One region of the Streptomyces sp. NBC_00457 genome, then DNA from elsewhere that is predicted to be linked to it. Evidence: riboswitches for the same ligand, from Rfam matches in the RefSeq annotation. Region 1 holds a riboswitch; the other holds the start of a gene.
The links. Region 1 has a riboswitch for cobalamin ahead of OG828_RS37805 (cobalamin biosynthesis protein). Riboswitches for the same ligand answer to the same signal wherever they lie in the genome.

Region 1 (7,509 bases):
AAGAAGGAGGCGAAGACGCCCCCACGGTCGATGTCACCCACCACAAGCACCGGCAGCCCGGCATTGCGGGCGATGCCCATGTTGACGATGTCGGTCCGCCGCAGATTGATCTCGGCCGGAGAGCCGGCTCCCTCACAGATCACCGCGTCATACGTGCCCCGCAACTCGGCGAGACAGTCGAGCACGGTCCCGAGCAGCCGCTCCTGCCGCCCCCCGTGATACCCGCGCGCACTCAGCTCCCCCACGGGCTTCCCCATGAGCACGACCTGACTGCTCTGCTCGCCACCGGGCTTGAGCAGCACGGGATTCATCAGCGCGGTCGGCTCGACGCGACAGGCCTGCGCCTGCATGGCCTGCGCCCGCCCGATCTCCGCGCCCTCCCGCGTCACGAACGAATTGAGGGACATGTTCTGCGCCTTGAACGGCGCGACCTTGACCCCCTGCCGCACCAGCCACCGGCAGATCCCGGCGGTGACGACGCTCTTGCCGGCGTCGGAGGTGGTGCCGGCGACGAGGAGTCCACCGCCTGTCATGAGGTACGCCCCTTCACGATGCGGCGCGCGGCGACACAGACGCCGAGCGCGAGCCAGCCGACGCGCCTGGACAGTCGTACCGCCGCCTCGATGTCCTGCGTACCGACGGTCCGCCCGGCCTCGTTCAGCACGGGCCGGTGCTCGACCCGTCCGCCGTACGACAGGGTCCCGCCCAGCCGCACGCCCAGTGCTCCCGCGAACGAGGCCTCCACGGGCCCGGCGTTGGGGCTCGGGTGCTTGGCGGCATCGGTGCGCCAGGCTCGTACGGCCCCACGGGGGTCACCGCCGGCGAGGGCGGCGAGTACGGCGGTCAGCCGCGATCCCGGCCACCCCGCCAGGTCGTCGAGCCGGGCCGAAGCCCAGCCGTACCGCCGGTACTTGGGCGACTTGTGCCCCACCATGGCGTCGAGCGTGTTCACGGCCCGGAACCCGACGAGCCCGGGAACGCCCCCCACGGCGCCCCACACCAGCGCCCCGACCACGGCATCGGAGGTGTTCTCGGCGACGGACTCCACGACGGCCCGAGCGATCCCGTCCGCATCGAGCGCCTGCGGATCCCGCCCGCACAGATGCGGCAGCCGCGCCCGCGCCCCCTCGACGTCCCCCGCCTCCAGCGCACGCCCGATGCCCCGGGCCTCCCGGCCAAGCGAAGTCCCCCCGACGACCGCCCAGGTGGCGGCGCCGGTCAGAGCGACGGATGCGGCGGGGGACGTACGTACGACCCGAGCGGCGAGTGCCCCGACGGCCACGGCGCCACCGGCGCACACGGCAGTGTGCAGTGCGCCCCACCCGCGATGGTCGCGCCACAACACCTTTTCCACGGCCCCGGCGGCCCGCCCGAACGCGGCGACCGGATGCCCCCGGCGCGGATCGCCGAGCAGCAGGTCGCCGAGGAGTCCGGCGGCGGCGCCGTACGCGAATTCGCGATCGGCACGCATGGAGCTCAGCCGACCGCGGGGTCAGACAGAGACCTGGTACTGCACCTCGAACGGCAGCCGAGCATCGCGATATGTCCTCACTCAGGGTGTCCACGCCCTGGTTCGACGAGACCGGCGGCGAGAGTTCCTGGCTCCCGGGGCTTACTACCCCGGTGACAGTGGCGGGACCGCGCCGGATTCACACCGGCTTCCTCTTCTGCCGCCGTACATGGCCCCGGCAGTCCACCACGGGGTTGGAACGGCCGTCAACTTGCCGTTGACCTGCGGCGGGAGAGTGTGCTGAGGCCCACATGAGGGCCGGTTTGGCTCTGGTCGACCGAATCCGGCATCTCTAGACTGAAAAGGAGAATTCGGGGAGCGGTACTGGGGGCTGTCGAGACCCATTCCTCGGGGGGCCTGCGGCGCCGTACACCGTGACGCTACGGTTTTCGGCGTGGTGGACACCTCTGGGGGACCGGCTCTCGAGCCGAGGAGGTCTGCGTGGTCGACGAGGGTCCGTCCGCGAACAACTGGCGCGTCAGCAGCTATTCAGTTACCGGCGAGACCTGCGTCGCGGTCGCCGAGGCCGCGGAAGGTGTGCTGGTCCGCGACACGAAGGAGCCGGCCGGAGAGGCGCTCATCCATCTCGCACGCACCCCATGGCACTTGTTCCTCGCCGGGGTGAGATCCCAGGGGTTCAGCACCGCGACATGAGAGGTGGTGCGGCCGGTCTGTCAGGCGACGATCAGATAGATCCCGTAGCCCACCGCCGCCGCGCAGGCGGCGAAGCAGGTGTACGCGCCGGTGACCGCGAGTGCGGCGGAGTCGCCCTGGGACGCGGCGCGTTCGCGGCGGGAGAGGCCCGCGACGCCGAGGGTGAACAGGGACACGAGGGCCACGGTGATCACGAGGCTGACGCCGAAGACGGAGCCGAGGGCCGCCCAGTCGATCTTCATGTTGCTGCTTCCTTGAGTACGGGGTGAGGGTCAGACCGTGGCTTGCGAAGGCGCCGGTTCGGAGGCCGGGGCGGGGATCGTGGCCGTCAGCTCGTCGGTCGCGGTGCCCGCGGGCGGCGGGGTCACCGCGGCGATCGCCGTCGTCACCACGCCGGCCGGTTCCTCCGCCGTGTCGTTGACGTTCGTGTGGTCGACGACCTCGCGGCGGGAGCGCAGCCAGATCGCGGCGCTGGAGGCGATCAGGAAGACGGCGACCAGGGCGGTGCCCCAGCTGCCGAAGCCGGTCACGTACTCCGCGATCGCTCCGACCAGCGCGGCCGCCGGCAGCGTCAGGCCCCAGGCGACGAACATCCGGGTGGCCGTGGACCAGCGGACGACGCCGCCCTTGCGGCCGAGGCCCGCGCCCATCACGGAGCCGGAGACCGAGTGCGTGGTGGAGAGGGAGAAGCCGAGGTGGGAGGAGGCCAGGATGACCGTGGCCGCGCTGGTCTGGGCGGCGAAGCCCTGTTGCGGCTGGAGGTCGGTCAGGCCCTTGCCCATGGTGCGGATGATGCGCCAGCCGCCGAGGTAGGTGCCGAGTGCGATGGCCACGCCCGCGGAGAGGATCACCCAGGTGGGAGGGTTCGAGCCGGGGGCGATGGCGCCGCCGGTGACCAGGGCGAGGGTGATGATGCCCATCGTCTTCTGCGCGTCGTTGGTGCCGTGGGCGAGCGAGACCAGGCCCGCGGAGGCGATCTGCCCGGCGCGGTAGCCCTTCTCGGAGGCGTTGCTGCCCTCGGCCTTCTTGCCCAGGGAGTACATCAGCTTCGTCGCGAGCATCGCTGCGATACCGGCGACCAGCGGGGCGGCGATCGCCGGGATCAGCACCTTGGTGACGAGCACGTCGCCGTGGACCGCGCCGACGCCGGCCGAGGCGATGGTGGCGCCGATCAGGCCGCCCATCAGGGCGTGCGAGGAACTGGAGGGGAGACCGACCAGCCAGGTCAGCAGGTTCCAGAGAATCGCGCCGACCAGGGCGGCGAAGATGACCTCGGGACGTATGCCGGTCTCGTCGACGAGCCCCTTGGAGATGGTGTTGGCGACCTCCACCGAGAGGAAGGCGCCGACGAGGTTGAGTACGGCGGACATCGCCACCGCGACCTTGGGTCTGAGCGCACCGGTCGAGATGGTGGTGGCCATCGCGTTGGCGGTGTCGTGGAAACCGTTCGTGAAATCGAACGCGAGAGCGGTGATCACCACAATCGCGAGGATCAGCGAGAAGCTTTCCATTTACCCAGGCAATCGTTCGAGGTCGTTGGCCGGTTGAACGTAGGTAACCTGAATGAACGGAAGATGAACTAGGAAGGGCCGCACGGTGTCCTGGTGTGGCGGTTGCGGTACCGCCGGATCCGCGCGGCCCAGACAGCCCAAGGGTTAGGAGCCTCGGGCAAACTTCTTCAGCCGTGACAGGGATCCATTGAAGAGATTTTGGTCACCTGGGCGCGGCCCCCACCCGACGGCGGGTTGACGCCGTGCCTGGCAGGATCGCGGCATGGCTGAGCAGCGGTGGGATCAGGGGGGCGGGCGGGAGGCCCGGGAGGAGTCACAGGTCGTGGGGGCGCCATGGGGGAGGCGTGTGCTCCAGGAGGAGGTGCGCGCTTGGGAGGAGCTCGTCGCCACCGCCCGCCGGACCGTGGCCGACGGGCTCGTCGTCGGCACGTCCGGCAATGTCTCCCTGCGCGTCGGGGACACGGTCCTGGTCACACCGTCGGGCGTCCCCTACGACCGCCTCACGCCGGACGACGTGACCGGCGTCGACCTCGACGGCCGGCAGGTGCTCGGCACCCTCGTCCCGACCAGCGAACTGCCCATGCATCTCGCCGTCCACCGCACGACCGACGCCCGCGCCGTCGTCCACACCCACGCCGTCCACGCCACGGCCGTCTCCACCCTCGTCACCGAGCTCCCGGCGATCCATTACATGACCGAGGCGCTCGGCGGGCCCGTCCGAGTCGCCCCCTATGCGACGTACGGCAGCGACGAGTTGGCCGAGAACATGCTCCAGGCCCTGACCGACCGCTCCGCCTGCCTCCTCCAGAACCACGGCACGATGGCCTACGGCGCCACCCTCGACCAGGCCTACGACCGCACCGCCCAACTCGAGTGGATGTGCCGCCTCTGGCTCACGGCCTCCTCGGTACCGGGCCTGTCCCCGAGCCTGCTGTCGGCGGAACAGTTGCGGGAGGTGGGGGAGAAGCTGCGGGGGTACGGGCAGCGCGGGTGAGAGGGGCGCCGGTCGCCGATCGCTCCGCCGCAACCATGTCCCCCGGCTGGCCGACAGCCGGGTCCGCCAGGACACTGAACCCGTGCGCACTGTCAAAACGGCGGCCGCGGCCGTCACCGTAGCCCTGGCGGCCGGGGCGGCCGGCGTGGCCGCCGGACGGTTCGCCAGCGACGCCGCGCTGAAGGTGCCACCGGGACGGCCCCTGCCCGGCGAACCCCGGCTCACCGTGCATGCGACGGCGGCGGGCCAGATCACGCTCACCCGGGCCCTGGCCTCCCTGCGCCCCGGCACCTACGGCCTCGCAGGCGACGCCTCGCACGCCGTCGTCGGCCCCGTCCTCGACACGGCGAACCACTCCGCCGACACCGTCGTACGCCGCCTGGAACGCGTCACCCACGGCACCCTCGAGGCCGGCGACAAGGTGTGGCTCACCCCGAACGTGTACGTCGGCAACCCCGGCGACGCCCTCGGCCTGGACCACGCCGACGTCGACATACCCGGCGAACTCGGCTCCCTGCCCGCCTGGTTCGTGCCCGGCGTACGGGACATCTGGGTCATCGCGGTGCACGGCCTCGGCACCACCCGCGAGCAGGCCATGAACCTCATGGAGTTCCTGGGCGGCCGCGGCTTCCCGGTGCTCGCCCTCGCCTACCGCGGCGACCTCGGTGCCCCCCGCTCCCCGGACGGCCTGAACCACCTCGGCGAGACCGAGTGGCGCGACCTGGACGCGGCGATCCGCTACGCCGTGCGCTACGGCGCCAGGAAGGTAGTCCTGCACGGCTGGTCCACCGGCGCCACCATGGCGCTGCGCGCCGCCGCGCATTCCGGGATGCGCGAGCGCGTCTCGGGGCTCGTCCTGGACTCCCCGGTGCTCAGCTGGGAGACCACGCTGCGCGCCCTGGCCTCGGCCCGGCGGACCCCGGGTGCCCTGCTGCCGCTGGCGGTCCGCGCCGCACAGGGCCGCACCGGGCTGCACGGCGACCGCATCACAGACGCCGCCGACCCCGGCTGGCTCTCGGTGCCGACGCTGATCTTCCACGGCCCCGACGACACGGTGGCCCCCTGGTCCCTCTCCCGCAGCCTCGCCGACAGCCGCACCGACCTGATCTCCCTCCACACGGTCCGGCGCGCCCCGCACGCAGCCATGTGGAACGCCGACCCTCAGTCCTACGAAGAGACGCTGCGCCGCTTCCTGACCCCGCTGATGTGACCTCCCGTCGGCCCCGATACCACCCGGTCCCACCCGGTTCCGCGGATTCCGTTTAACGCCGTATCACTGGCCTGTTCTCGGCCCTCCACCGCCCGCGGGACCCCGTGCGTTGGCCATCCCCGTTGCCCGCCGTGACATTCCGTTTGGGTTTTCGGACCGTCAACCGGAAGACTGCACCCGTGACGTCCCGTATCCCGCGCGACTCCAGGCTTCGACTCGTCCGCCCGCGACCCCTGGCCGCCGCCCCCCGAGCGATGAACCAGCGGCGCTCAAGCCGCCCCGCCCCGCGCCCGCCGGAAGGCACTCCGGCCCGGGCGGAGCTGGCCAGAATGGCTCGCTCCGGTCTGGCCTCCGCGGCCCGCGTCGCCCACTGGGCCGACGCCGCGCTGCACCCCGGCCGTTACGGTGCGAGCCCTGACGGCAAGGGCACTCTCTCCGACGCGACCGCCGAACTGGCGGCCAGGGACCTGGGCCTGAACCCGGCTCAGGTCCGCGCCGACTGGGACACCGCCCGCCTCGCCGGCCTCGTCGAGGTGCACGGCGACAGCGCCCGCCCCGGCTGGCGGCTGCGCGCCTGGGACCGCGACGACAGTGCCGTACTGCGCGGCTGGGTCGCCCTCTTCGACGCCTGGTCGCTCGCCCATCCGGAACCCGCGGACCACGAGCCCGCCGCCGTCGCCGAGGTCGTCTCGGCCATGCCCCAGGTGCTCTCCTTCCTCCAGCTCTCCGCCGGTCCCGTCCCGGTCGAGCAGCTCCTCGACCTCCTGGAGCAGCGGGTCACCGAACTGCGCACCGAGCGCTGCGAGATCCCCTACGGTCCGCAGCCCGAGCCGACGGCTGAGCCCGCCGACACCCCCCTCGACCCACTCCTGGACTGGGCCCTGCACGCCCTGGCCTCCGTCGGCGCCCTCACCTGTGGCGACGGACAGGCCACCCTGACCCCGCTCGGCAGCTGGGCGGTCTGGGTCAAGCTGGAGCAGATCTGCGTCGCCGCGCAGAGCCCCGCCGGGAACATCGAGGTCGCCGCCGAGGAGATGCTCCGCGGCTGCGCCCAGCTCCGCCCGAAGGCGGCCCGCGACGAGTACCGCGCCTGGCTCGCCGCCCGCCCCGTCGGCAGCGCCGTCACCGAGCTGCTCGACGCCGCCCGTGGCGATGACGCCCTGCTGCGCGGCCTCGCTTTCGAGGCACTGCGCGTCGTCGGCGCCCCCGCCGAGCCCGACGTACGCGCCGTGGCCGACGAGCCGACGCTCAGGCCGTACGCCCTGCTGTGGCTCGCCGAGTACGACGGGCTCGACCCGGAGGACGCGCATGAGGTCCTCACCCGGGAAGAGGCCACATGGCTGTGGGTCGACTCGGCCGCGGCCGTCGCCGACCACGGCGAGGCCCCGATGCTCGTGCGGCACCTGGAGTCCGCGGTGCAGCCGACGGTTCCCATGCTGCTCGACGAGGTGCGTGCGGTCGGGCACCCTCGCACCGTGCAGGTCCTGGTCGCCCTCGCGGCGGCACATCCCGACCCCGCGCTGGCCAAGGCGGTACGCCGGGCGGCCTTTCAGGTGCACACCGGCGGGTGAGCTCCGCTGGTGGTGCCGGGATGGGTCGTCTGTCCTCTGCCGCGCCGTCGTGGCTGGTC
Region 2 (7,509 bases), 5.7 Mb from region 1:
CGGGCTTCGAGATCGGCGACGAGTCCTCGTACACCTACGCTCCGGCGGCCGCCGACATCCAGCCCGAGGTACAGATCTTCCTGCACTGCCGGCGCACGCCCGACGACTCCTGAACCGCTCGCCGGGGCGCGGGCCGCACGCCCGGAAGGACACGCATGACGAAGCAGCTCGGAACCGGTGACGACACCGGGGGTCCCGCGCCCGGTGCGCGGGAATCCGCTGCGTTCATGCATCGGCCGCAGCCGTCCGGCTCCGACAACCGCGGGGTGACCGTGCGCCTGCCGGCCGCCGAGGCCCCCGCCGGACCCGACGCCACCCCGCCGCAGACCGACAGGCTCCGCTATCTCGACGCCGCGACCCGGCAGATCGCCCGCGGCATGAATCTCGACGAGACGCTGTACGAACTGTGCCGCGCGGCCGTCCCGGCGTTCGCCGACACGGCGTTCGTCCATCTGTACGCCCCCCTGCCGATAGGCGACGACATCGGCGCCGCCCCCGAGATCCTGCGGCTGCACACCGTGGACCACGCGTCCCTCCGGGCCCCCGCCGGCCAGGGCTCCGCATCACCCGCGCCGAGCGCGCACACCCTCCAGGCGGCCGAGGTCGTCCACCCGGCCACCACTGGACTGCTCGCCAAGCTGCTCCAGGACGGACGGCCGGTGTTCGGCAGCGACCCGGGCGTCGCCCCGGCGGCGGCCGAGCTGCTCGGGAGGGTGCACATGCCCCGGTCGGCACCGCCCGGGCGACGGCTGATCATCGCCCCGCTGCACGGCCGCAACCACGCCCTGGGCAGCGTCGTCCTGATCCGCGGACCCGACCGGCCCGACTTCACCGGCGACGATCTGCTGGTGGCCTCCCAGCTCGCCACCCACACCGCCCTCGGGCTGGACAAGGCGATGCTGTACGAACGTGAGGCATCCGTCGCGGACACGTTGCAGCGCACGATGCTCCCGCCGTCGCTTCCGGAGCCGCCCGGGGTCCGGCTGGCGAGCCGCTATCTGCCGGCCTCGCGGACCGCGCAGGTCGGCGGGGACTGGTACGACGCGATCCCGCTGCCCGGCAACCGCGTGGCCCTGGTGATCGGCGATGTGATGGGCCACTCCATGACCTCGGCCGCGATCATGGGCCAGCTGCGGACCAGCGTGCAGACCCTGGCCGGGCTCGATCTGCCCCCGGACGAGGTGCTGCACCACCTCGACGAGCAGGCGGGACGCCTGGGCAGCGAGCACACCGCGACCTGTCTGTACGCGTTGTACGACCCCGTACTGCACCGGCTGATCGTCTCCAGCGCCGGACATCTGCCGCCGGTGCTGCTGCGTCCCGACGGCGGCGTGGAGGTGCTGGACGTCCCGCCCGGAGCGCCGATCGGTGTCGGCAGCGGCGGATTCGAGTCCGTCGAGACCCACGCGCCGACCGGGGCGACGCTGCTGCTGTACACCGACGGCCTGGTCGAGTCCCGCGACTCGGACGTCATGACCGGCGTGGAGCGGCTGTGCGCCCGGCTGCGCGCGACTGGTTCAGGATCCGCGCCGCCGACCCTGGAAGGCCTGTGCGACCAGGCCCTCGGCACCCTGGGCTCCGGTGGCCGCGACGACGACATCGCGCTGCTCGCGGCCCGGTTCGAGGGCATCCTGCCGGAGACCGTCGCCTACTGGTACATGGCTCCGCGCCCGCAGACCGCCCGCCAGGCCCGCCGGCTGACCCGCAGGACCCTGCACGGCTGGGGCCTCGACGACCTCCTGGAGTCCACCGAGCTGATGGTCAGCGAGGTGGTCGCCAACGCCGTGCGCTTCGCCTCCCGCCCGATCACCCTGCGGCTCCTGTGCACGGACGTGCTCCGCTGCGAGGTCGGCGACGACTCCCCCGTGGTACCGAGGATGCGCCACGCCCGCCTGAGCGACGAGGGCGGACGCGGGCTGTTCCTGGTCGACCAGCTGTCAGAGCGCTGGGGGGCAACTCGGGTGAGCACGGGCAAGGTTGTGTGGTTCGAGCAGCCACTTCCTCCCGCGGGTTAAGCTGGCCGACGCAGCTGGTTCGCCCCGTCCGCCAGGCGGGATGCGTCGCAAGAGGGAACCCGGTGAAATTCCGGGACTGCCCCGCAGCGGTGAACGGGAACGACCGCCGTCATACGCACTGGGTCCGTGAAACGGGCCTGGGAAGCGACGGCCAGTAGATGTCTCTCGTACGACGACGAGACGTGCCCGTGAGTCCGAAGACCTGCCAACTGCCCGTGTGCGAACCACTCGTGCGCGGACATCCCGGTGACCTCGAGGGCGGGTCGGCGTACCACCGAGCGGACGGCCAGTGGCCGTTGCCGTCCGGTCGGTCACCCTTCGCGTTCTCGTCCCGTCTCCGGGATCTCTGGGATTCATCTCGCGAAGGAGATCTCCGTGACAAGCAAGCCCGCAGCCGCGGCAGCACGGGCCACCGTGTACGGCTACCCCCGCCAGGGCCCGCGCCGGGAACTGAAGAAGGCGATCGAGGGCTACTGGAAGGGCCGCGTCACCGCCGACGCCCTCCGCGCCACCGCCGCCGAACTGCGCAGCGGCAACTGGCGGCAACTGTCCGGCGCCGGCATCCACGAGGTGCCGACCGGTGACTTCTCGTACTACGACCACGTCCTCGACACCACCGTCATGGTCGGCGCGATCCCCGAGCGGCACCGCGCCGCCGTCGAAGCGGACGCCCTGGACGGCTACTTCGCCATGGCGCGCGGCACCCAGGACGTGGCGCCGCTGGAGATGACGAAGTGGTTCGACACCAACTACCACTATCTGGTGCCGGAGTTGGGCCCGGACACGGTGTTCACCGCGGACTCCGCCAAGCAGGTCACCGAACTGAAGGAAGCCCTCGCCCTGGGCCTGACGGCGCGTCCGGTCCTGGTCGGCCCCGTCACCTACCTCCTGCTCGCCAAGCCCGCCCCCGGCGTGGCCGCCGACTTCGACCCGATCACCCTCCTCGACCGGCTGCTCCCGGTGTACGCCGAGGTCCTCGCCGACCTGCGCGCCGCCGGCGCCGAGTGGGTGCAGCTGGACGAGCCCGCCCTCGTCCAGGACCGCACCCCGGCCGAACTGAACGCCGCCGAGCGGGCGTACCGGGAGCTCGGCGCCCTCACCGACCGGCCGAGGCTGCTGATCGCCTCGTACTTCGACCGGCTCGGCGACGCACTGCCGGTGCTGGCCAAAGCCCCCGTCGACGGACTCGCGCTGGACTTCACCGACGCCGCCGCCGCCAATCTGGACGCCCTCGCCGCGGTCGGCGGGCTGCCCGGCAAGCAGCTGGTCGCCGGTGTCGTCGACGGCCGCAACATCTGGGTCAACGACCTGTCGGCGTCGCTCACCACGCTCGGCACCCTTCTGGGCCTGGCCGACCGGGTCGACGTCGCGGCCTCCTGCTCCCTGCTGCACGTCCCCCTCGACACGGCGGCCGAGCGGGACATCGAGCCGCAGATCCTGCGCTGGCTCGCCTTCGCCCGGCAGAAGACCGCCGAGATCGTCACCCTCGCCAAGGGCCTCGCCCGCGGCACCGACGCGATCACCGCCGAACTCGCCGCCAACCGCGCCGACCTGGCCTCCCGCGCCAACTCCCCCATCACCCGCGACCCGGCCGTACGGGCCCGCGCCACGGACGTCACCGCCGCCGACGCCCGCCGCTCCCAGCCGTACGCCGAGCGGGCCGCCGCCCAGCGCGCCCACCTCGGCCTGCCGCCGCTGCCGACCACCACCATCGGCTCGTTCCCGCAGACCGGCGAACTGCGCGCGGCGCGGGCGGACTTGAAGGCGGGCCGGATCGACACGGCCGGCTACGAGGACCGGATCAGGGCGGAGATCCAGGAGGTGATCTCCTTCCAGGAGAAGACCGGCCTGGACGTCCTGGTGCACGGTGAGCCCGAACGGGGCGACATGGTCCAGTACTTCGCCGAGCAGCTCACCGGCTACCTCGCCACCCAGCACGGCTGGGTCCAGTCCTACGGCACCCGCTACGTCCGCCCGCCGATCCTGGCCGGCGACATCTCCCGTCCCGAGCCGATGACGGTGCGCTGGACGACGTATGCCCAGTCCCTCACCTCGCGCCCCGTCAAGGGCATGCTCACCGGCCCGGTCACCATGCTCGCCTGGTCCTTCGTCCGCGACGACCAGCCGCTCGGCGAGACGGCCCGGCAGGTCGCGCTGGCGCTGCGCGACGAGGTGAACGACCTTGAGACGGCCGGAACTTCGGTGATCCAGGTCGACGAACCGGCCCTGCGCGAAACGCTGCCGCTGCGCGCCGCCGACCACCCCGCCTACCTGGCCTGGGCCACGGAGGCGTTCCGCCTCACCACCAGCGGAGTGCGTCCGGACACCCAGATCCACACCCACATGTGCTACGCCGAGTTCGGCGACATCGTCCAGGCCATCGACGACCTCGACGCGGACGTCATCAGCCTGGAGGCGGCCCGCTCCCATATGCAGGTCGCCCGTGAACTCGCCGGCCACGGCTATCCGCGCGAGGCCGGACCCGGCGTGTACGACATCCACTCCCCGCGCGTGCCGAGCGCCGAGGAGGCGGCCGAACTCCTGCGCACCGCCCTGAAGGCGATCCCCGCCGACCGGCTGTGGGTCAACCCCGACTGCGGCCTGAAGACCCGCGCCTGGCCGGAGACCCGTTCCTCACTGGAGAACCTGGTCGCCGCGGCCTACACGGTCCGCGCCGAACTGCCGACACCCTGACCACCTGCCTCCCCACCGGCCGGGGCGCCCCGTGCGCCCCGGCCGGATTCAGCACACGACCCCGCAGCAGAGGTGATTGCACATATCGGGACGAATGGATTTCGCTACAAGTTCCGAAATTATTCGTGACGGGTGCGCCACTTGGCCGAAATGCGCGCTCCATACCTTCCTGGAATCGCACCTCTGCCCTCAGTGCCTTCAGGAGACAGGAGCCCCCGCGTGCCACATTCCCTGCGCCGCGGCGCCCTACGGCTGACCGCCGGTATAGCGCTCATCTGCACCTTCGCCCTTGCGGGCTGCGGGCGCGGCGGTGACACCGCCGCGACGGGCACCGCCGAGCCCGTCGACGACTCTCCGGCCACCGGCAGCGTCGATGTCTGGGCCGCCCAGGGCGACGCCGATGTGCTCGAGAAGGTCATCGAGCCCTTCAAGGCCGACAACCCCGACGTCAAGGTCAATTTCACGCTGATCCCGAACGGCGAGTACTACACCAAGCTCCAGTCGGCGGTCGCGGCGGGCAAGGGACCCGATGTCGCCCAGTTCTTCCCCGAGTCGCAGGCGCAGTTCCTCGATCCGTCGATCCTGCAGCCCGTGCCGGACGGACTCGTCGACAAGGGCACCTTCTTCAAGAGTCTCTGGGACGCGGGTGTCGTCAAGAACGTGGCCTATACGGTCCCCTGGTACGCCTACACCTACGCGCTCGTCTACCGCTCCGACCTCGCCGACAAGGCGGGCGTGAAGGCGCCGACGACGTGGAAGGACACGGTTCCCTTCCTGAAGGCGATGCAGGACGCCGGCGCCGGACGTGGCCTCGCAGCCGACATCGGCTGGGACATCTTCAACGGCCAGGACGTCGCGATGTACGCCTGGCAGGCCGGCGGCTCGCTGTTCTCATCCGACGGCAAGTGGACCCTGGACACACCGGAAATGGCCGAGGCGATCAAGTACAACGCGTCGTTCTTCACCTCGGGCGCCGCCGACACCAGCACGCCCACCTTCCTGGACGCCCAGCCGTACTTCACCTCCGGCAAGACCGCTTCGATGATCACGGGACCTTGGGTCATCGGCCAGCTCGACAAGGCCGCGGGCAAGGACGGCTGGACGGCGTCCCATGTCGCCACCGCGCCCCTGCCGGCCGGGGACTCCAGCGGCGCCTCCTTCTCCGCCGGAGGCAGTTGGGGCGTACTCGCCGACAGCGACAACGCGGACGCGTCCTGGAAGTTCGTCCGCCACCTCGCGGAGCCGAGCACCCAGGTCGCGCAGTACAAGGCATACAGCTCGCTGCCGGCCGTCATCTCCGCCTGGGACGACCCGGCCATCGCGGACCAGCCGCTGCTGGACGCCTTCTTCACGCAGATGAAGAACACCCGGGCGTTCCCCCAGGTGACCACCTGGCAGCAGGTCGCGACCCGGCTGGGCAAGGAGATCGAGGCCGTGGCCAAGGGCACGGAGAGCGCGGAGAAGGCCGCAGCGAACGTCCAGGCGTACGCCGAGAGCGTCGGCACCGGTGCGGAGTGATCCGCGGATGACGACCAACACCGTCAAGATGACCACCGGCATCGTCAACGTGCGCCGCCGCCGGGGCGGCGGCGCCCGGCGAACGGCTGTCGCCTGGCTGTTCCTGGCACCGTTCACCGTCGTGTTCCTGCTCTACACGGCGATCCCCACCGTCGCCGCGCTCGGGTTCAGCCTCACCGATCTGCGGGGCACGGATCTGCGGCATCCGTTCGCGGTCGACTTCACGGGCCTCGAGAACTATCTCCGGCTGTTCCGGGACCAGAGTTTCCTGCGGGACCTCGTGAACACCGCCGTCTTCGTGGCCGTCGGCGTGCCGCTGACCATGGGGACCGGGTTCGCGCTGGCCCTGGCGCTGAATTCCGGCATCCGGCGACTGCGCGGGATGTTCCGCACGGTCTTCTTCGCACCGGTCGTCACCAACGTCGTGGCGGTCGCCCTGATCTGGCAGTACGCCTTCAACGACGGCGGCACCGTCAACAAGGTGCTCGGCGCCGTCGGCTTCGCCGGACCGAACTGGCTGGACGACCCGAACCTGGCCATGCCCGTGGTCATCCTGCTGGGCATCTGGCGCAACTTCGGCATCGCGATGGTGCTGTTCCTCGCCGGTCTGCAGGCGATTCCCCGAGACGTGTACGAGGCCGCCGCCCTCGACGGGGCGGGCCGGTGGCGGCAGTTGAGGCACATCACCCTGCCACTGCTGCTGCCCACCATCCTTCTGGTCTCGGTGCTGCTGACCGTCTTCTTTCTCCAGGTGTTCGACGAGCCGTATCTGCTCACGGACGGCGGCCCGCTCGGTTCCACCGAGTCCGTGGCGCTGTACACCTACCACCAGTTCGGGGCGGGCGAGTTGGGGATGTCGTCCGCCGCGTCCTTCGTGATGCTCGTGCTCGTGGCCGTGGTGAGTCTCGTCCAGTTCCGACTGCTGAGGTCCCGCACATGACCGCCGTCGCCGCGTTCGAAGACGCCCACCTGACCACCGGCCGGATCGCCGTGCGCCGCCGGTCCGTCTCCCGACCGCTGCTGTACGGCGCGCTGGTGCTGTGCGCGCTGCTCACGATGCTGCCGTTCCTCTGGGTGATCAGCGGCTCGCTGCGCAGTCTCGACGAGATCCGCTCCGACCCCGGCGCCTGGCTCCCCACCGACGTCACCTTCGACAACTTCGTACGGCTGTTCAGCACCGAAGGCTTCGGCCGGTTCATGGTCAACAGCATCGTGGTCGCGGCCCTCGTGGTGGCCGGCAACATCGTGACGGCCTCGGCTGCCGGCTACGCGCTCGCCAAGC

Region 2: another riboswitch for cobalamin. It lies ahead of metE (5-methyltetrahydropteroyltriglutamate--homocysteine S-methyltransferase); the one in region 1 lies ahead of OG828_RS37805 (cobalamin biosynthesis protein).

The regions. Positions count from the first base shown of each region.
Region 1 covers NZ_CP107905.1:8,274,432-8,281,940, forward strand. Annotated here, with positions in the region: gene OG828_RS37800 (cobyric acid synthase) at 1-533, opposite strand, end outside; gene OG828_RS37805 (cobalamin biosynthesis protein) at 530-1,471, opposite strand; cobalamin riboswitch at 1,574-1,713, opposite strand; gene OG828_RS37810 (DUF397 domain-containing protein) at 1,952-2,164, shown strand; gene OG828_RS37815 (hypothetical protein) at 2,185-2,406, opposite strand; gene OG828_RS37820 (inorganic phosphate transporter) at 2,437-3,675, opposite strand; gene OG828_RS37825 (class II aldolase/adducin family protein) at 3,938-4,669, shown strand; gene OG828_RS37830 (alpha/beta hydrolase) at 4,752-5,879, shown strand; gene OG828_RS37835 (hypothetical protein) at 6,059-7,450, shown strand.
Region 2 covers NZ_CP107905.1:2,576,870-2,584,378, forward strand. Annotated here, with positions in the region: gene OG828_RS11820 (class I SAM-dependent DNA methyltransferase) at 1-113, shown strand, start outside; gene OG828_RS11825 (SpoIIE family protein phosphatase) at 156-2,015, shown strand; cobalamin riboswitch at 2,014-2,239, shown strand; gene metE (5-methyltetrahydropteroyltriglutamate--homocysteine S-methyltransferase) at 2,391-4,709, shown strand; gene OG828_RS11835 (extracellular solute-binding protein) at 4,929-6,227, shown strand; gene OG828_RS11840 (carbohydrate ABC transporter permease) at 6,235-7,167, shown strand; gene OG828_RS11845 (carbohydrate ABC transporter permease) at 7,164-7,509, shown strand, end outside.